DNA from 4 places in the Pectobacterium araliae genome. Region 1 is predicted to be linked to each of the others. Evidence: predicted binding sites of a transcription regulator. Region 1 holds the regulator's gene; each other region holds the start of a gene.
What was found. Region 1 encodes CRP, which controls carbon source genes, mostly activating them, when cyclic AMP is high. Its sites were predicted from a motif close to ATGTGANNNNNNTCACAT; they were not measured.

Region 1 (5,346 bases):
CTCGCTACCCGATTGCTTTGAGATCACGGCCTGGAGCGAATATGAAGGGAAACGTGACGAAATTATGGGCGTCCGTCATCGCTCGTTGCCGCTGGAAGGGGTTCAGTTTCATCCTGAGAGTATTCTCAGCCAGCAAGGACATCAGCTTTTGGATAATTTCCTTAAAATTTAATCGTGTAGAAAGTTATTCTCTTCATCGGCTGATTTAATATTGCCTGTTATTGATTTTCTATGCATATTTATTGACTATATTTTCATTTCTGACGTAATGGACAGCAGAGTGAGGCAGCAAATGGCAGTAGAGCAGAAAGCAGTGACACGGGATACCCACGATAAGGTTATTTTGCCGGTTTATGCACCCGCGAAGTTTGTACCCGTGAAAGGTAAGGGGAGCCGTGTCTGGGATCAGGACGGCCGAGAATATATCGATTTCTCCGGTGGTATCGCGGTCACGGCGCTCGGTCACTGCCATCCTGCGCTGGTTAATGCGTTACAGCAGCAGGGCGAAAAACTGTGGCATACCAGCAATATTTTCACCAATGAACCTGCGCTACGCCTCGCCAGCAAACTGATCGATGCCACTTTTGCCGATCGCGTGTTCTTTGTTAACTCTGGTGCAGAGGCTAACGAAGCCGCCTTTAAGCTGGCGCGTTACTATGCGGTTAAACGCCATAGTCCGTATAAAACCAAGATCATCGCCTTCTACAATGCGTTCCATGGCCGGACGCTGTTCACCGTTTCAGTTGGCGGACAGCCTAAGTATGCCGATGGCTTCGGGCCTAAGCCTGCCGATATCGTGCACGTTCCGTTCAACGATCTCGCTGCCGTTAAAGCAGTGATGGACGATCACACCTGCGCGGTTGTACTCGAACCCATTCAGGGGGAAGGCGGAATTACCCCCGCTACGCCTGAATTTTTGCAGGGTGTTCGTGACTTGTGCGATCAACATAAAGCGCTGCTGGTGTTTGATGAAGTGCAGAGTGGGATGGGACGTACTGGTAAATTATTTAGCTATATGCACTATGGTATTACGCCGGACATCCTGACGACGGCTAAAGCGTTGGGCGGTGGTTTCCCGATTAGCGCGATGCTGACGACGGAAGAGATCGCTTCAGCGATGACGGTTGGGGTGCATGGAACCACCTATGGCGGCAACCCGCTGGCTTGTGCTGTGGCGGAAGCCGCGCTGGATATCATCAACACGCCAGAAGTGCTATCGGGCGTAGCGGATCGTCACGATCGTTTTGTCAGTGAACTGGAGAAAATCAATCAGCAGTACGGCGTATTTGATCAGGTTCGCGGGATGGGGCTGCTGTTGGGGGCAGAGCTGAAACCGCAGTGGCATGGCCGCGCGGGCGAGTTCCTGGCGGCGGCAACGGCTCAAGGGCTGATGGTGCTGATGGCGGGGCCGAACGTCATCCGCTTTGTACCGTCTTTGATCATTGATGAAGACGATATTGCGCAGGGGATGGAGAAGTTCGCCAACGCTGTCGCGCAGGTCGTTAACGCAGCAAACTGAGTTACGCGCTTAAAAGAGTAGCGATAAAAAACGTAGGGTGGCGGCCACGGATGGCACGCCATAAAAAAAGCGTGAGGCCGAGGCTTCACGCTTTTTTGTTGGTAGGGTACAGCGACAGGGGTTTAGCGAGTGCCGTAAACGACAATCGTTTTACCGTGCGCAGAGATCAGGTTCTGGTCTTCTAACATTTTCAGAATGCGACCCACGGTTTCACGCGAGCAGCCAACGATTTGCCCAATTTCCTGACGGGTAATTTTAATTTGCATGCCATCTGGATGCGTCATGGCATCAGGTTGTTTTGCCAGGTTGAGTAATGTTTGGGCGATACGTCCGGTCACATCAAGGAAGGCGAGGTTGCCGACTTTCTCAGAGGTAACCTGAAGTCTGCTTGCCATTTGCGCAGACAGACGCATGAGGATATCCGGGTTAACCTGAATAAGCTGGCGGAATTTTTTATAGGAAATTTCAGCCACTTCACAGGCGGTTTTTGCCCGAACCCAGGCACTGCGTTCCTGACCTTCTTCAAACAGGCCGAGCTCACCAATAAAATCGCCCTGATTAAGGTAGGAAAGAATCATCTCCTTGCCTTCTTCATCTTTGATTAGCACTGCAACAGAGCCTTTCACGATGTAGTAAAGCGTTTCTGCTTTTTCACCTTGGTGAATCAGCGTGCTCTTCGATGGATACTTGTGGATATGACAATGGGAAAGGAACCATTCGAGAGTTGGGTCTGTCTGCGGTTTGCCGAGAACCATTCGCTATCATCCTCTGTTGTAATTCACTGCGCAAATTACAGGGGTCAGAGTTCCCTGTACGGCGTGTTTAACTGCTAAAAAAATAAAATTCAGTCTAGGCAGAATGACGTCAGGGAATATACTGGAACCACTGTACCCTTGATTTTGCGGTTACTGCCTTGCTGCACCGTAAACGTGGTTGGGTATGTCTGGCTACGTCATCATCTTCTTCGTTTCTGGCTTTGTCCAGAAAAGGTCTATTCTATTTTCGTTTTAACACAGCTTTAAGGATGTGTCTTGTGTTGTCTCGCTTCAGCATGACAAAGCTCTGATTAACGCTGGTTTTTGTACAGTAACGGTATAAATTTTCAAAAAATTTTTAGTGGAGAGGCATTATGCAGGCTCGGGTAAAATGGGTTGAAGGCTTAACGTTTTTGGGCGAATCCGCATCAGGGCATCAGGTATTGATGGACGGCAATTCCGGCGATAAAGCGCCGAGCCCGATGGAAATGGTGTTGATGTCCGTAGGGGGATGCAGTGCGATTGATGTGGTGTCGATTCTGCAAAAAGGTCGCAACGACGTGGCGGATTGTGAGGTGAAATTAACCTCAGAACGACGCTCTGAAGCGCCGCGCTTATTTACCCATATCAATCTGCATTTTATCGTGACGGGAAAAGGGTTGACCGATAAAGCCGTCGAACGAGCCGTTGCCCTGTCAGCGGAAAAATACTGCTCTGTGGCATTGATGCTGGGCAAAGCCGTTGAGGTGACGCACAGTCACGAAATTAGAGTGCTGGCCTAATCCTTTTCTCTGGGCACTAATTCTGGTCACTTAAGCCTGTTATAAGGGGAAACACAGGGGGAGGTTCCCATGGGGAGGCCTCACCCCTGTGGTCGGCCCGCGTATCTCGGTGCTTATTCGATGGCTTTCCCTTCTATCAGCCGCTGCACCAGCGGCGCCATGATGAGTTCCATTGCCAGCCCCATCTTCCCGCCAGGAACGACTAACGTGTTGATGTGGGAGATAAACGAACCCTGTAGCATGGCGAGCAGATAGGGATAATCAATATTATCCAACCCTTGAAAATGAATGACGACGAAGCTTTCGTCCAGTGAAGGGATAGACTTAGCGGCAAACGGGTTAGAGGTATCCACGGTAGGCACGCGCTGGAAGTTGATGTGTGTGCGAGAGAACTGTGGCGTGATATAGGTGATGTAGTCTTCCATCGAGCGGACGACGGAATCCATCACCGCTTCACGCGAGTGACCGCGCTCATTGACGTCACGAATCAGCTTTTGAATCCACTCCAGGTTGACGATCGGCACAACGCCGACGAGCAAGTCGACATGCTGCGCCACATTGTTTTGTTCGGTGAACACACCACCATGTAGCCCTTCGTAGAACAGAATATCAGTGGGTTCCGGCATGGGTTCCCACGGTGTGAATGTCCCAGGAACCTGATTGTAGGGAATCGCTTCATCATAGGTGTGAAGATATTTACGCGTCTGGCCGCGACCATGTAAGCCATATTCGATAAACGCTTGTTCCAGCAGGCTGAAATCATTCGCTTCCGGGCCGAAATAGCTGATATGGCGCCCCAAATCACGCGCTTTGCGGATCGCCATGTCCATTTCCGGGCGGGTATAGCGGTGAAAGCTGTCGCCTTCTAACTGGGCTGCTCGTAGATCAAACTGCTGGAAAATCTTACGAAAGGCCAGACTGGTTGTCGTGGTTCCCGCTCCGCTGGAACCGGTAACCGCAATAATCGGATGCTGATGTGACATAAGGCGCGTGACTCCTCAAAAAAGACGTCATTAGTTATCATTGTTAGCATGTTTGGCGCGTTCTTTCACGCCTTTCGCCATGCTCAATAAGGGGCATGCCCTCCCGCATTGAGATGGTTGCGCGGCATAATATTGAGAGTTTCATGCAACTCAGACCACACCAAAACCACCTCGCCGGATTGAAGCTGACGGCGTATATCTTCTACTTTCTGCGCCAGCGACCGCTCCTGTTCGCCGTAATCGGTGCCTTCGCGCAGCACGAAAGATTCGATGATGTTATCCAGCGTTTCTGGATCGAGCTGTTGCCAGGGAATAATCACGCTAGGGTTCCTGAGTTAACGGGTTTCTGAGTAAAAGTGGTGCCTGAAGAAGAATCGGCGGCGCGGTCCAAAAAAGGGCTAAGCCAATGGGGAATGCGCTGTTCCAGCCACATTTCCGGTTTCAGCAACGTTCCTCCGACGAAGCCGACATGCCCACCGTGTTCCGTTAGCTGATACTCAATAGTAGACGGTAACTGCGCTATATCGGGAATGACCTCTGGCGTCATGAAAGGATCGTCCTTCGCGTGGATGATCAGCAGCGGTTTGCGTATTTGAGGCAACAGCGGCAGGGCGCTACAGCGTCGATAGTAGTCAGCGGCATCACGAAAGCCGTGGATACGCGAAGTAATGACGTCATCAAATTCTCGCAACTGGCGGATTCGCTTCAATTGCGGCAACTGAATCGGCAATGTGTCTGGGTAGGCTGCCAGCTTGCGACTGGCGTTTTGTTTCAACAGGTGCAACAGGTAGTGCTGGTAGACGCGGGAGAAGCCTTGTTCCATCCGGCGGCTACAGGGTTCGAGCATCAAAGGGGCGGAAACAATGACCGCAGCGGACAGGGAACAGGCTTCGCCCTGTTGGCCGAGTAAGTAAGCCAACATATTGCCGCCGAGAGAAACGCCGATAGCGGCGGTAGGCGCATTGCCCAGCGTCTCTTGCATCCAGTGTAGAAAATAGCAAGCATCGCTGGTTTCGCCGGAATGATAAATACGTTTCATTCGGTTAGGTTTGCCGCTGCACCCGCGAAAATGCATGATGACGGCCAGCCAACCGCGCTGTTTACAGGCATGTAGCAGGCCATGGGCGTAAGGGCTATGGAAACTACCTTCCAGCCCGTGGAACAGCACCACGCGCGGTTTGTGCCGCGCCAGTTCAGGGGCTTCGCTCCATGCCAGATCGACGAAATCACCATCAGGTAATTCGAGCGCTTGCCAGACTGGCGAGAATTGCGCGTGACGGCGAATCAGGCGCGGTAATAGCGTTTGC
Region 2 (5,346 bases), 1.4 Mb from region 1:
ATTCTGCTGGCGATTGCTGTGGTTGCGATTATGGGCAGCGGCATGGCGAATGTGGTGGTTGCCGTGGCGATTTTCAGCATTCCGGCGTTCGCCCGTCTGGTGCGAGGGAATACGCTAGTGCTGAAACAGCTTACCTATATCGAATCTGCTCGCAGTATTGGTGCCAGCGACGGGACGATCCTCTTTCGGCATATTCTACCCGGTTCGGTGTCTTCCATCGTGGTGTTTTTCTCGATGCGGATCGGGATGTCGATCATCACGGCGGCCAGCCTGTCATTTCTGGGGCTTGGTGCCCAGCCGCCGATGCCGGAGTGGGGGGCGATGCTGAATGAGGCGCGGTCAGATATGGTGATTGCACCACATGTTGCGATTTTCCCTAGTCTGGCGATCTTTCTGACGGTTTTGGCGTTTAATTTATTGGGCGATGGCCTGCGCGATGCGCTCGACCCGAAATTGAAAAGCTAACTAAAAAAAGCGCGACAACGATGCCGCGCTTTTCAGCAGTAAAACCGTCAGCGCTTAGAACGAGGTACGTTTGTAGCTGCGGTACTGTGGTTGCCAGAAGTTATGGTCAATCGCTTTCTGCAATGCATCAGCAGACGTTACGACGGCCACACCTTGTAGCTGTGCGGCTTTACCTACGTCCAGTGCGATACGCTTGGACACCAACTGGATATCAGACAGATCCGGCAGCAGAGCGCCTTCACCATTATTCGCCAACGGTGAGCAGTCAGCCAACGCGCGGCTGGCGGCCATCAACATACCGTCACTGATACGCTTGGCACCCGACGCCAGTACACCTAATCCGATACCCGGGAAAATGTAGGAGTTGTTGCACTGTGCGATAGGGAAGACTTTATCCTGATAATTAACCGGAGAGAACGGGCTACCCGTCGCGACTAGCGCAGAGCCATCCGTCCAGCGAATGATATCTTCTGGACGCGCTTCCACGCGAGATGTCGGGTTAGACAGCGGCATCACGATAGGGCGAGCGCAGTGCTTATACATTTCACGGATGATTTCTTCCGTGAACAGACCCGGCTGGCCGGATACGCCGATCAAGATGGTTGGCTTGGCATTGCGTACCACTTCCAGCAATGAAATCGCGTCGCTGTTGCAATCCCAATCAGCCAGCAGTTCACTTTTCTGTACTAACTTACTCTGGAAAGCGAGCAGGTTTGGCAGTTTGTCCGTTAGCAGACCGAAACGGTCAACCATGAAGACGCGTGCGCGAGCTTCTTCTTCGCTCAGCCCTTCGGATTTCATCTGCGCGATGATTTGCTCTGCGATACCACAGCCTGCGGAGCCTGCGCCCAGAAAGGTGACAGTCTGATCGCGCAGCTGCGTACCTGCCGCGCGGCTGGCGGCAATCAAGCTGCCGATAGCGACGGCGGCGGTGCCCTGAATATCATCGTTAAAGCTACAGATCTCATCACGATAGCGGTTCAGCAGCGGTGTGGCGTTTTTCTGTGCGAAGTCTTCAAACTGCAACAGCACGTTCGGCCAGCGGCGTTTCACAGCCTGAATGAACTCATCAACGAAGGCATAGTATTCGTCGTCGGTGATACGTGGATGACGCCAGCCCATATACAGCGGATCGTTCAGACGCTGTGGGTTATTGGTGCCCACATCCAGAACCACCGGCAGGGTGTAGGCCGGGCTGATACCGCCACAGGCGGTGTACAGCGACAGCTTACCGATAGGAATACCCATACCGCCGATACCCTGATCGCCCAGACCGAGAATACGTTCACCGTCGGTCACAACGATGACTTTCACGTTCTGCTTAGTGGCATTTTGCAGCATATCGTCGATATGTGCGCGGTTAGGGTAGGAGATAAACAGACCGCGAGCACGGCGATAGATATCGGAGAAGTGTTCACAGGCTTCGCCAACGGTTGGGGTGTAGATGATAGGCATCATCTCACTGAGGTGACCGTCTAGCAGACGGTAAAACAGCGTCTCGTTGGTATCCTGAATGTTGCGCAGGTAAACGTGTTTTTCAATATCGTGTTTGAATTCCTGATACTGGCGCCAGGCCCGTTCTGCCTGTTCTTCGATGGTTTCAACGGCTTCTGGCAGCAGGCCTGCAAGGTTAAAATCAGCACGTTCTTCTTCAGTAAACGCGCTGCCTTTATTCAGCAGGGGAAATTCGAGCAAGATCGGACCAGCATAGGGGATGTAGAGAGGACGTTTGCTTTCGTATTCTAATTCCATGACTTTTTACTCTTCGGATAACAGAAAAGAAACTCAGGTGTTGTCGATGAAAAACTGCTGTGGATCTTAGATTACCCAGAAAATATGTACAGGGAATGTTAATTAAAATAGTTACAGATGGCTTGCATATTAGTCAAAATACAGGCTTTATCGATTCACCTCTCGTTTTTGATCCTTCCTTCGCTGAATTTTTGCGCTTATCGCAACCCTATTCCTCAATAAAGTGGTGCTCAACGTCGGTGCAACCCAGTTCGGCTAGCATGATTTGTGAGATCGCCCAGTGGCTGACAGTGGCATTACGGCATTCAACGACTGCGGCATGTGTAATGGTGCAAGCATCGTCGCCTGCCAGGTTCATCAGATTTAACGCGGTTTGTAAGGGCGGCAGACTGGGATTGAACGCCGCATTTTCTGCATAGCGACCGGTATAGAGGTTGCCACTCGTGGTTTCCAGCGCAATGCCGCTGATCGCTTTGCTGTAAGGTGCATGGCTACGGTTAGCGGCATCCAGTGCATGACGCGCCAGCGCATTCATACTCTGCAACGTTGCGCCGTGGTGGATATCATCCATCAGGAGGGTATCGATGTTCAGATCGATGGGGCCAAAGGCATCGGGCAGATAGTGGCTAAGCCCCGCAGGCTGGCGACCCGGCAGTTGAATACGCAGTGATGCCGCATTGCGCAATTCATTCATGAACTGGCGGCAGTGGCCGCATGGTGTGTAGTTCACGGTCACGGCTCGCAATCCACGTTCATTGCGCAGCCAGGCATGGCTGATAGCACTTTGCTCTGCATGAACCGTTTGTTGAAGCTGGACGGCGGTGAACTCCATGTTCGCGCCAAAGTAGAAATTTCCGCTGAGCCCTTGCGCAATTGCACCGACCTGAAAATTTGAGATAGGCGCTTGTGCGCAGGCAGCAGCCAGAGGCAATAGCGCAAAGGCCAACGCGTCGGTGTCTAACTGGCTGGCTTTGCAGACGGCATTCACGTCGTCTGCGGTGAGCATGGCGGCGAAATCTGGTTTATCGATCAAGGGACCGATCGCGGCTTGCAGGTTGGCAGGTAATTGCTGGAAGGCATTTTCGAATCGTGGATGCATATCGGCTTACTCTTTTTACCCGTCAATGACGTTATGTTAGAAAGCAGAGTAGCAATAAATTGTGATCAAAATCCCTTTATTGAATGAAATGAATGCAACTTAATCCTTAAATGCGAGATGTATCTCAATTTTATAGCGGGATGATGCGAGCTACGCACCATCCCCGCGAGATTCAGCCAGCAACATGCAAGAGTAGAGGGAAGATTAACGGCGCAATCAGCGACGTGATGATCCCGCAGATGACCAGCGCCAGCGAACTAAATGCGCCTTCCTGATAATCGACTTCGGCGCAGCGCGCCGTGCCGAGTGCGTGCGAAGCGGTGCCCATCGACAGCCCACGCGCGGCTTTGGTTTTGATACCGACGCGGTTGAACAGGGTGTGGCCTAAGACTGCGCCGAGAATACCGACGAAAATCACGCAGACGGCGCTGATAGCCGGAATCCCGCCAATCGAGCTGGCGACGGCCATCGCAATCGGCGTGGTGACGGATTTAGGCAGCACCGAGGCGGCGATTTCTGGCGATGCGCCCATCCACAGCGCCACCAGCGTACCGGAGATAATCGCCGTCAGGCTACCGACGAAGCACACGCTGATGATTGATTTCCAGCGCGCGCGAATTTGATGCAACTGCTCATAAAGCGGAAACGCCAGCGCGACCACCGCCGGTTGCAGCAGGTCGTTAAGGACTTTGCTGCCCTGAAAATAGTGCTCGTAGGGGATCTTCAATACCAGCAGCAGCGGAATAATAATCGCCATCGACACCAGCAGCGGGTTCAACAGCGAAATTCTGGTTAGTACAGCCAGTTTACGTGCGGCGAAAAAAACCATCAGAGTGAGGGGCAGCGACCACCACAAATAGCTGAACATTATTTATCCTTCGGCGGCGTGCGATCGCCAGCTATGGCTCGTTCACGCTGCATTATCTGGGTACTGAAACCGACAACCAACATCACAATAAAGGTACTGATCAGGCAGGAAACCACGATGGGACCAAACTGCTGGCTGACCAGATCGTAATAATTCATCACGCCAACGCCGATGGGGACGAACAGCAGCGCCATGTGACGAATAAGCAGATGGCAGCCGGGTTTTACCCACTGCGCGGGCAGGATTTGCGAGGCAAGAAGGGTGAACAAGACCAGCATACCGATGATACTACCGGGGATAGTGAACGGAAGTAACGCGGATACCGCATTGCCTGCCAGCAGGCAGAGATAAATCAATGCGAAAGCGCGTAAATACTGCCAGCACACGATGAACGTATTACGCATGGGAAATTCCTGATTAGCAGAGAGGATTATCATAACGCTAATGGAATTTATGTGCCACAGCTCACGAATTTTGTTGGGAAGGGAAGGCGAACCTACCTAAAGGATGAACGACATCTATCCGGGGTGAAATGAATCGGGAAGCCGATGAGAGAGAATCGGCTCAACCCCGCGCCAGCGTGGGCGTCGACGTTGAACCGGAAAGGAGCGAGACGGCAAGCGTGTTATTTTACGTCTACGCTCCACTTGGTGATGTTAATCTGCCCATCACCGCCAAAGATCTCGGTGCCAAACTCAACGCTGCTGATATATTTTGTATTGCTCATCCATTTCTTGGTTCCCACTAGATAGTTGGTGAAATGGCGAATATTGAGCGATGCGCTGTTGGTATTGGAGGTACGAACAAAGGAAAAGACATTCCACCCTTTGCCATCACCGGCGTTGATCCAGCCTTTGAATACGTTCCAACTGCTGCCACCGAGGAAAACTGTTTCAATATAATCACCCGCCGGCCCTGCATTAGTGTTATTTAGCCAGATCATTAATTCATCGGTAGGGGGAGAATCCCAACTGGCTTTATCGGTGGTGTGGAACCAAATGTCATAAGCGGCGTTGTAAGTGCCAGTGGATTTGATGGAATAGGTGACGTTACTGGTAATACTTTTCTTACTGGATAATTTTATCGGCAAGCCACTATTTTCCGTATAGCCCGCCGTCCAGTGCCAACCGCTCACCAGCGATGGGTAAGCTTTAACGCTGGA
Region 3 (5,346 bases), 1.8 Mb from region 1:
GGCTATTGGATCTCAACACCAGCCAACGCGATCATCTCCAGCGCCAGTACACTGACTGGCTCTATCGGTATTTTTGGCGTGATTACCACGTTCGAAGATTCGCTGGAAAGCCTTGGCGTCCATACGGACGGCGTTGCCACCTCCCCGCTGGCCGATCTGTCGATCACCAAGTCATTGCCACCTGAGTTCTCGCAAATGATGCAGTTGAGCATCGAACGCGGTTATAAGAATTTCATCGATATCGTGGCACAGGCACGTAAGAAAACACCGGAGCAAATCGATCAGATCGCGCAAGGGCACGTCTGGGTCGGTAGCGACGCGAAAGAGAATGGTCTGGTCGATCAGATCGGCGATTTTGATGATGCCGTGAAGAAGGCCGCTGAGTTAGCTAAACTGGGACAATATCAATTGAATTGGTATGCCGAACAACCAGGCTTGCTCGACACCATGCTGAATCAGGTAAACGCTTCGGTCTACGCCCTGTTACCCGTTGCTGTCCAGTCCATGCTGCCAGCACCGGTCGCGCAACTGGCAGAAGCCATGCGTTCACAGCCGTCCATCATGAATAACCTGAATGATCCGCAAAATCGGTACGCATTTTGCCTCACCTGCGGAGAAGTCCGGTAAGGTTTACCATTACTAGCCCGATAATAGTCATTGCTTATGGTGATATTACCGGGCTCCTTTTCCCTCTATACTCTTGTTTTGATCCTGACTCACACCACCATGCGAAAGAAATCCATTTATGTCGCCTATACGGGCGGCACCATCGGTATGCAGCGATCCGCCAATGGCTATGTCCCAGTATCCGGTCATTTACAGCAGCAATTGGCAAAAATGCCGGAATTCCACCGCGAGGAAATGCCATCGTTCACGATTCATGAATATGACCCGCTAATCGATTCGTCTGACATGACGCCCGCGGATTGGCAATCCATCGCAGACGATATTCAAGCCCACTACGATGATTACGACGGTTTCGTGATTCTGCATGGCACTGACACCATGGCGTTCACCGCCTCTGCCCTTTCGTTTATGCTGGAGAATCTTGCCAAGCCAGTTATCGTGACAGGGTCACAAATACCGCTCGCGGAATTGCGCTCGGACGGCCAGACTAACCTGTTGAACGCGCTATACGTGGCGGCTAACCATCCGATCAATGAAGTCGCCCTCTTCTTCAATAACAAATTATTACGCGGCAACCGCACTACCAAAGCCCATGCGGATGGTTTTGATGCCTTTGCATCCCCTAATTATCCGCCGCTGCTGGAAGCCGGTATCCATATTCGCCGGCTGGCACCTACCGTGGAATGCAGCAACTGTCCGCCGTTGAAAGTGCATCACATTACGCCGCAGCCTATTGGGGTGATTACGATTTATCCCGGCATTTCTGCCGATGTCATCAGCAATTTCCTCCGTCAGCCGGTGAAAGCGCTTATCCTGCGCTCCTATGGCGTCGGCAACGCGCCGCAAAGCCCTGGGCTGCTGCACGAGTTACGTGAAGCCTCCGCACGCGGTATTGTGGTCGTCAACCTGACGCAGTGCATTTCCGGCCGCGTGAACATGGGAGGCTATGCGACGGGCAATGCGCTGGCGCATGCGGGCGTCATCAGTGGCTTTGATATGACCGTCGAAGCCGCCTTGACCAAGCTGCATTACTTATTGAGCCAGCAAGACTTAAGCGCCGATGAAATCCGCCAGTTGATGCAGCAGAACCTGCATGGGGAATTGAGCGATAAAGATTGAGTTAATCACGGAGTAGATAATGAAAAAAGCATTGCTATTAGTTGATTTGCAAAATGATTTTTTCCCCGGCGGCGCATTGGCCGTTAACGAAGGCGACCGCGTCATTGGCGTTGCCAATCGTGCTATTGAGGCTTGTCTGGCCGCTGGCGTCACGGTGATTGCCAGTCAGGATTGGCATCCGGCTAATCACGGCAGCTTTGCGGTTAATGCGAATACCAGGGTCGGAGAACTCGGTGAATTAAACGGATGGCCGCAGATCTGGTGGCCGGTTCACTGTGTGCAGGGAACCACCGGGGCTGATTTTCATCCAGCGCTGAATCAGTCGGCCATTCAGTGGATCGTACAAAAAGGGACGCAGCCGGAGATCGATAGCTATAGCGCTTTTTTCGATAATGGGCATCGGGTTAAAACCGAATTGGATACGTGGCTACATGCTAATCACATCACCCATTTGACGATTCTGGGGCTGGCAACAGATTATTGCGTCAAGTTCAGCGTATTGGATGCGATTGCGCTGGGCTATCACACCGAAGTCCTGGTGGACGGCTGTCGTGGCGTTAATCTTTCATCCGACGACAGTGAGTACGCTTTACGGGAAATGGCGCAGCGTGGTGCGATACTGACGGATATGACGCAGTTTCTTACTACGTTGTCTTCTGCCCGTTAACGCGACTGACAACTGAAAATAGCGGCAGCCAATGAGGCTGCCTGCTCACACGTTACGCGTTGGGTTTCAACGTAATAATGGTGTCAGCGATGTTAAACTCGCGCTTCAACTCTTGCTTACTCTTCATCACAATCTCGCCATTGGTGCCAATGGTCATGTGCTCAGCCTGTTCATTATGGCGAGCCTGCCACATCATCACCATTTGCAGACAGTTTTCTTTCTGTTCAGCGGTCAACGCGACACCGTCTGGCCATTTGCCCAACTCTACTGCCGTGACCAACCGTTGATAGATTTCTGGCGTCATGGCGTCGATCAGATCATTGAGTTCCATATCCGGTTTCTGCTCCGAGAAAGGTCAGATTTATTATTGCGGGATTCCTGTGCGGGCAGCGCTTTACGTCAGCTGAACCGTTTAAAGCAAAACATTATCACACTGTCACCGCCACACCGCTCACAAACAGATTACCCGTCAACGCGTCCGCCATCAACGTCATCGATAAAGCTCAGCGAAGCAGAATTCACGCAGTAGCGTTCTCCCGTGGTTTTCGGACCATCAGGGAAAACGTGCCCCAGGTGCGCATCACACTGCCCGCAGCGGATCTCAATACGGCGCATGTTGTGTGAATCATCTTCCAGATAGCGAATCGCCTCTGAGGACACGGGTTGATCGAAACTTGGCCAGCCACAGCCGGAGTCATATTTACTGTCAGAATAAAATAGCGGAGCCTGACAGCACAGGCAGTGATAAGCACCCGTGCGCTTGTTATGCAGCAATTTACCTGAAAACGCAGGCTCCGTACCGCGCTGTTGAGTGACATAGCGCTGCATCTCTGTCAGTTCAGTGTTGTCGGGCGAAGTGTGCGAAGCAGAGTCGTAGTCGTTAGTCATGGAAGTCTCACCGCGGTGTTATTTCTTCAATTAATCACTGATTATAACAAAAAATTAACAACCTGACAGGCCGTTCTGACCTAATATTAGCAATGTTATTAGCATGAATATTTAATTGTGATGTACATCACATATTGTGACAACACAGGCTTTATATGATGCATTCCGCCCTCATATCAGTCTTAGGTGTTACTTAGTTACAGGGTCGAGCGGTTTTCGCACAAAGTTTGGTCATAGGTTTGACTTACAGCAACTATTGACACGATTCCGCTTGACGCTCAGCAAGGTTTTTGTAATTTTACAACCAACCTTTTATTCACAAACCAATAGCTGGTGGAATATATGACTATCAAAGTAGGTATCAACGGTTTTGGCCGTATCGGCCGTATTGTTTTCCGCGCTGCACAAGAGCGTTCTGACATCGAGATCGTTGCAATCAACGACCTGTTAGACGCTGAGTACATGGCGTATATGCTGAAATACGACTCAACTCATGGTCGTTTCAACGGCACCGTTGAAGTTAAAGATGGCCACCTGGTTGTTAACGGCAAAACCATTCGTGTTACCGCAGAGCGCGATCCTGCAAACCTGAAGTGGAACGAAGTCAACGTTGATATCGTTGCTGAAGCAACAGGTCTGTTCCTGACTGACGACACGGCACGTAAGCACATTGCTGCGGGTGCGAAGAAAGTCGTTCTGACGGGTCCATCTAAAGATGACACCCCGATGTTCGTTATGGGCGTAAACCACAAAACTTACGCGGGTCAAGACATCGTGTCTAACGCATCTTGTACCACTAACTGCCTGGCACCGCTGGCAAAAGTCATCAACGACAACTTCGGTATCGTTGAAGCACTGATGACCACCGTTCACGCCACCACTGCAACGCAGAAAACGGTTGATGGCCCGTCTCACAAAGACTGGCGCGGCGGCCGCGGCGCAGCACAGAACATCATCCCATCTTCTACCGGTGCAGCTAAAGCAGTAGGTAAAGTGATTCCTGAGCTGAACGGCAAACTGACTGGTATGGCGTTCCGCGTTCCTACCCCGAACGTGTCTGTTGTTGACCTGACCGCTCGTCTGGAAAAACCAGCGTCTTACAAAGAAGTTTGTGCAGCAATCAAAGCCGCTGCTGAAGGCGAACTGAAAGGCGTTCTGGGCTACACCGAAGACGACGTTGTTTCTACCGATTTCAACGGTGAAAAACTGACTTCCGTGTTCGATGCCAAAGCCGGTATCGCACTGAACGACAACTTTGTGAAACTGGTTTCCTGGTACGACAACGAAACAGGTTACTCAAACAAGGTTCTGGATCTGATTGCTCACATTTCTAAATAAGTGTCAGCGATGATTCGGTGAAAAAAGGGCGACGTGATGTCGCCCTTTTTTATTGTTAATTGCAGATTTCTTTTTACAACGAAAAACAATCAAAAAAAGGCACTATCATGCATAACACAATTTTCTCACTCCCCGTCACTCAACAAATTAGCGCAACCCTCAGTCAGCGTCAGTTGGAGCAATTACCCGTCATCGTCGTTGATCATCCTGAAGTTCGCGCAGCGGTCGCATTGCAAGGGGCACACCTACTGAGCTGGCAGCCGACAAACGAAGAGCCGGTGCTTTGGCTGAGCGACAATACGCCTTTTACTCAGCACGTTGCTATTCGCGGCGGTGTCCCTATCTGTTTCCCGTGGTTCGGCCCTTTCGCCGAGCCTAACCACGGTTTTGCTCGTTTACTGCCATGGGAGTTTACCGCCCACAGCGAAGATGAGCACGGTGTGCAGCTCACGTTCACGCTGCGCGATAATGAAGAAACACGTAAAAGTTGGCCGCATGAGTTCACTCTCATCGCCCGTTTCAAGCTGGGTAAAGCGTGCGGTATTGAGCTGGAAGCGCATGGTGATTACAGCATTACCAGCGCGCTGCACACCTATTTCAATATTGGTGACATCAGTAATATTCGCATTGCCGGTCTGGGTGAGTCATTCATCGATAAAGTGGATCAGGGCAAGCTGTCTACGCAGCAAGGCGATTTGGTCTTTACC
Region 4 (5,346 bases), 1.9 Mb from region 1:
ATAATCAGCTGTTCAGCGGACGGCGTTTTGATGTTCAACGCGTCAATACGCTGCGCGGCGTTATCCGCTTCCCACTGGTTATTAATAATAAATCCAGCTTTCAGGCTCTTACGTCTTGCGCTGATATTGATGTTGTCACGCACCGAGTGCACCGGAATGATGCCATCCGCTTTGCGATCCTCCGGGCACAGCATCACACCTTGGCGAATCGCATCGATGGGAGAATTCACCACCAGCGGTTTACCATCCAACAACACCTGACCGCCAGTGATTTTGGTCGCGCCAAACAGCCCTTTCATCAGTTCGCTACGGCCTGCGCCAACCAGACCAAATAACCCGACAATTTCCCCCTGCTTCACACTCAATGAAATGGTGGATTTCACGCCCGGCGCTTTTACGTTTTTCAACGTTAAACGTTCCTCACCATGCGGACGCGGCGCATAGCCATAGATATCCCCCAGGTTACGCCCTACCATCGCCTGTACCAGCGACTCATGGTTCACCTGCCGCATATCGTCAAACGTGCGCACATAGCGGCCATCTTTAAACACGGTAATGGCATCGCTCAGCGCAAAAATTTCTTCCATTCGGTGTGAAACGTACAAAATGATCCGGCCTTCGCTACGCAGTTCCTTAATCACCCGGAAGAGTTGTTCAATTTCACGGGCAGACAGCGAACTGGTCGGTTCATCAAAAGCAATAACTTTGGCATTGCGAGCCAGTGCCTTGGCGATTTCCACCATTTGCCACTGCCCGATCGACAAGTATTTCAGCGGCGTATCAGGATCGATATCCAAACCCAAATGCTGCAACTGAAGTTTGGCTTCATAGCGCAGTAGAGAATAGTTCACCATGCCATATTTATGCGGCAGTTGACCCAGATAAATGTTCTCGGCAACCGTCATTTCCGGCACCAAATGCAGTTCCTGATAAATGATGGCAACGCCCGCATTCAAGGCATCCATCGTATTAGTAAACTGCACCGGTTTACCCTGAATGTGGACTTCGCCCGCTGACGGTGAATAGTTGCCGCTCAGGATTTTTAACAGCGTCGACTTGCCCGCCCCGTTTTCCCCCATCAATGCATGGATCTGACCGGCATGGCAGGAAAAGCTGATATCTGAAAGCGCCTTAACACCGGGAAATTCTTTACCAATCCCATGAAACGACAAATAGGGTGACTGTGCTGTCATGTCTGTTTCCTCATAACAATGCAGGTAGAGCGCGGATAACACCTCGACCAGCGTTATCCGCGTCTTTACGAAATCAGGCGTGATTACATCAGGCCTTTTTTCTCCAGTTCGACCTTAAAGTTGTCTCGCGTGATCAGCACCACGTCGGTCACTTCGGTGAATTTTTCCGGCTCTACGCCTTTGGTGACCCAGTCATTCAGCATCTGGATACTTTTGTAGCCGTGAATATCCGGGCTTGGCAGCAGTGAGCCAAAGAATCCCGTTGCCTGACCTTTGGACAGTTCGCTCACCGCATCCACGCCGTTGATACCGATCCCAATCACGTTGTCCGCTTTAAAGCCCTGACCTTCCGTTGCACGCACGCCACCCAACACGGTGTTGTCGTTCATGCCGATAATCAGCCAGTTTTTCACTTTCGGATGCTGAACCAGCATGGAGTTGGCCGCGTCAAACGCACCGGGGATATCGTTAGATTTGGTCGGTACTTTGTAGATCTGTTGTTCCGGGAATCCTGCGGTTTTCAGTGCATCCATGGAGCCAGACGTACGGCGACGTGCGGTGTCCAGCTCATCAGAGGTAATCGCCATCACGGCGGTTTCATCCACTTTCCAGCCACGTTTATTCATCTCTTTATACAGTTCCTGCCCCTGACGCTCACCAATTTTGGTCGCCGCCATCATCACCAACGGCACCGTATCCATCGGTTGGCCTTTGGCGTTCACGAACTGGTCATCAACCGCAATAACCTTAAGATTGTAGCTACGCGCTTTGGCAATAATGGCAGGCCCTAATTTCGGGTCAGGGGTACAGATAACAAACCCTTTCGCCCCACTGGCCGCCAGGCTATCAATCGCGTTCAGGGTTTTTTCCCCATCAGGCACCGCAATTTTTATCACATCGAAACCGAGATCTTTTCCTGCCTTATCAGCGAATTTCCATTCGGTTTGGAACCAGGGTTCTTCCGGTTGCTTAACCAGAAACCCCAGTTTTACGTTCTCTGCCATAGCTGATTGTGACATAACTGCGGCTAACCCGATTACTGCCAGCGCCTTAGTGAATTTATGCATGATGTTCTCCGGTGTCATTATCTTTTCATTCGCCAGCGACGCTGAAACGAATTCGAGTTCCTGGTAGGGTATTTCCGGTCTGGATAAAGGAAAAACACAGGCTTAGCGCGATTCCTTTACTCAGTAGCATTCAGACGCTTTATGTTTTAGTCGTTATTATCGGTCCGAATATAGAGCTTTATCACATCTCAGAACAATGACAGGTTTGTGCATACATTTAGCGAATTTAACCAATCATTAACCTTTGACCAGCTTCACAAAATGGCTACTGGCGACAGAAAAATACATACTTCCAGCTAACCGCTCCTAACCGCCTCGTCCTATCCCTGCCTATCGTAAACAGCAACGATCTGGGATTAATGAGGAGCAAAGCATGAGCGCGGGCGCTATTACGATTGGTCTCGACTTCGGCAGTGATTCGGTACGCGCCTTAGCCGTTGACTGCCAAAGCGGGAAAGAGCTGGAAACAGAGGTGGTCTACTACCCCCGCTGGCGTGAGGGTAAATATTGTCAGCCTGCCAACAACCAGTTCCGGCACCATCCGCTGGACTATATCGAATCGCTAGAGCAGGCGGTTAAGGTCGTGGTTTCCCGCCTGACGGACGAACAGCGGCAGAGCATTATCGGTATTGGCGTGGATTCAACCGGATCAACCCCTGCGCCGATTGATGAACACGGTCAGATTCTGGCGCTGCGTCCCGAGTTTGCCAACAATCCCAATGCCATGTTCGTGCTGTGGAAAGACCATACGGCAATAGAAGAAGCGGATGCGATTAACGCGCTGTGTCGTAGCGGCCAGTTCCCGGATTACACCCGTTATATCGGCGGCGTTTACTCGTCTGAATGGTTTTGGGCCAAAATTCTCCATGTTTCGCGCGAAGATGTGGCAGTGCGGCAGGCGGCTGTTTCCTGGATAGAATTGTGCGACTGGGTGCCCGCCCTGCTTTCCGGTACGCAAGCGCCTGCCGATATACGTCGTGGTCGATGCAGTGCCGGACATAAGTCACTCTGGCACCCGAGCTGGGGTGGACTCCCCCCGAAAGATTTTTTATACGCGCTCGATCCTTGTCTGACCGAAACATTGCAATACCCGCTGTTTACCAATACCTGGACTGCCGAACAACCGGTCGGCACCATCACCGCTGAATGGGCACAGCGGCTTGGCATTCCCGAGACGGTCACGCTGGCAGGTGGCGCGTTTGACTGCCATGTCGGCACGGTCGGCGCAGGCGCGCAGCCTTATACGCTGGTTAAAGTGATTGGCACCTCCACTTGCGACATTCTGATCGCGGATGAAGACCGCATTGCCGATCGCACCATCGCCGGCATCTGTGGACAAGTCGATGGCAGCGTCGTTCCCAACTATATCGGCCTTGAAGCGGGACAATCCGCCTTCGGTGACATGTACGCCTGGTTTGGCAGGCTGCTGGGCTGGTCGTTACAGGAAGCGGTAAAAGACCATCCTGAACTTAAATCGTCCCTACAGGCGGTGGAAGCCAAGCTGTTGGAACGGCTCACTCGCCACTGGGCGGAAAAACCCACGCTGGATCACCTGCCTATCGTGCTGGACTGGTTTAACGGTCGCCGAACGCCGTTCGCCAATCAGCGATTAAAAGGCGTGATTACTGACCTCAATCTGGGCACCGATGCCCCCACGCTGTTCGGCGGTTTTATTGCCGCGACCGCCTTTGGCGCACGCGCGATTATGGAGTGTTTTGAAGATCAGGGCGTCCCTGTCGAAAACGTGCTGGCGCTGGGCGGCATCGCGCGGAAGTCCCCCGTCATCATGCAGGTCTGTACCGATGTAATGAATCGTCCCTTACAGATCGTTGCCTCCGATCAGTGCTGCGCACTCGGCGCGGCGATCTTTGCCGCCGTCGCCGCTGGCGTTCACAGCGATATCCCGACGGCACAACAGCATATGGCCAGTGGCATAGAGCGCACCTTAATGCCAGACAGCCAGCGCGTCGCCCGTTATCAGCAGCTTTATGAGCGCTATCAGCAATGGTGCCGCCATGCGGAACCCGCTTATAGCCCAGCGTCTACGGCAAAAGATTAATTTTATCCCTCTGGGGATCACGTACAGGAGTCATCATGGAACATTTTAAGCAGCTTGAAGTTTGGTTCGTCATCGGTAGCCAGCATCTCTATGGGCCGGAAACGTTGCGTCAGGTAAAAGAGAACGCGGAAAACGTCGTCGCCGGATTGAATCAACAGGCCAACCTGCCGATTAAGCTGGTACTGAAGCCGCTGGTGAAAACGCCGGACGAAATTCTGGCACTGTGTCGCGATGCCAATTATCAGGATAACTGTGTCGGCCTGCTGACCTGGCTGCATACCTTCTCTCCGGCCAAAATGTGGATTGGCGGCTTAAGCGTGCTCAGCAAACCTCTGTTGCAATTCCACACCCAGTTCAATGCCGAAGTGCCGTGGGACACTATGGATATGGATTTCATGAATCTGAATCAGACCGCACACGGCGGTCGTGAATTTGGCTTCATCGGCGCCCGGATGCGACAGGCACATCAAGTGGTGGTCGGCCACTGGCAGGATAAGAACGCACATGCCCGTATTGGCAAATGGATGCGGGTTGCCGCCGCCATTCAGGAAAGCAAACAGCTGAAGGTCGCGCGTTTTGGTGACAACATGCGTGAAGTTGCCGTCACCGAAGGCGATAAAGTCGGCGCGCAAATTCAGTTCGGCTACGCCGTCAGCGCCTGGGGGCTGGGCGATTTAACCGCTGTGGTCGATGCCGTATCCAAAGGCGATATCGATGCGTTGGTCGAAGAATACGAAGCCAGTTACCAGTTAACGGACGCGGTGAAACTTAACGGGGCTAACCGCCAGAATCTGCTGGATGCAGCCCAGATCGAACTCGGGATGAAACGCTTTCTGGAACAAGGCGGCTATCACGCGTTCACTACCGATTTTGAAAATCTGTACGGTTTGAAACAGCTGCCGGGGTTGGCGGTACAGCGTCTGATGCAGCAAGGTTATGGTTTTGGTGGCGAAGGTGACTGGAAAACCGCCGCGCTGCTGCGCATTATGAAAGTCATGGCGGGGGGGCTGGCGGGCGGTACGTCCTT

Region 2: the regulator CRP is predicted to act here: its motif matches at 3,376-3,393, upstream of cdd (cytidine deaminase).
Region 3: the regulator CRP is predicted to act here: its motif matches at 3,417-3,434, upstream of msrB (peptide-methionine (R)-S-oxide reductase MsrB).
Region 4: the regulator CRP is predicted to act here: its motif matches at 2,430-2,447, upstream of AACH44_RS10315 (arabinose ABC transporter substrate-binding protein).

What each region holds. Positions count from the first base shown of each region.
Region 1 covers NZ_AP028908.1:357,210-362,555, forward strand. The annotation lists gene AACH44_RS01570 (aminodeoxychorismate synthase component II) at 1-172, shown strand, start outside; gene argD (bifunctional acetylornithine/succinyldiaminopimelate transaminase) at 293-1,519, shown strand; gene crp (cAMP-activated global transcriptional regulator CRP) at 1,642-2,274, opposite strand; gene AACH44_RS01585 (OsmC family protein) at 2,649-3,056, shown strand; gene AACH44_RS01590 (phosphoribulokinase) at 3,170-4,039, opposite strand; gene AACH44_RS01595 (YheU family protein) at 4,123-4,359, opposite strand; gene AACH44_RS01600 (hydrolase) at 4,356-5,346, opposite strand, start outside.
Region 2 covers NZ_AP028908.1:1,739,009-1,744,354, forward strand. The annotation lists gene gsiD (glutathione ABC transporter permease GsiD) at 1-465, shown strand, start outside; gene AACH44_RS07850 (NAD-dependent malic enzyme) at 520-2,217, opposite strand; gene cdd (cytidine deaminase) at 2,426-3,316, opposite strand; gene AACH44_RS07860 (CidB/LrgB family autolysis modulator) at 3,489-4,184, opposite strand; gene AACH44_RS07865 (CidA/LrgA family protein) at 4,184-4,588, opposite strand; gene AACH44_RS07870 (GH12 family glycosyl hydrolase domain-containing protein) at 4,810-5,346, opposite strand, start outside.
Region 3 covers NZ_AP028908.1:2,199,922-2,205,267, reverse strand. The annotation lists gene sppA (signal peptide peptidase SppA) at 1-627, shown strand, start outside; gene ansA (asparaginase) at 727-1,746, shown strand; gene pncA (bifunctional nicotinamidase/pyrazinamidase) at 1,766-2,413, shown strand; gene AACH44_RS09990 (YeaC family protein) at 2,466-2,744, opposite strand; gene msrB (peptide-methionine (R)-S-oxide reductase MsrB) at 2,876-3,301, opposite strand; gene gapA (glyceraldehyde-3-phosphate dehydrogenase) at 3,644-4,639, shown strand; gene AACH44_RS09975 (D-hexose-6-phosphate mutarotase) at 4,747-5,346, shown strand, end outside.
Region 4 covers NZ_AP028908.1:2,272,919-2,278,264, reverse strand. The annotation lists gene araG (L-arabinose ABC transporter ATP-binding protein AraG) at 1-1,193, opposite strand, end outside; gene AACH44_RS10315 (arabinose ABC transporter substrate-binding protein) at 1,277-2,260, opposite strand; gene AACH44_RS10310 (ribulokinase) at 2,634-4,319, shown strand; gene araA (L-arabinose isomerase) at 4,355-5,346, shown strand, end outside.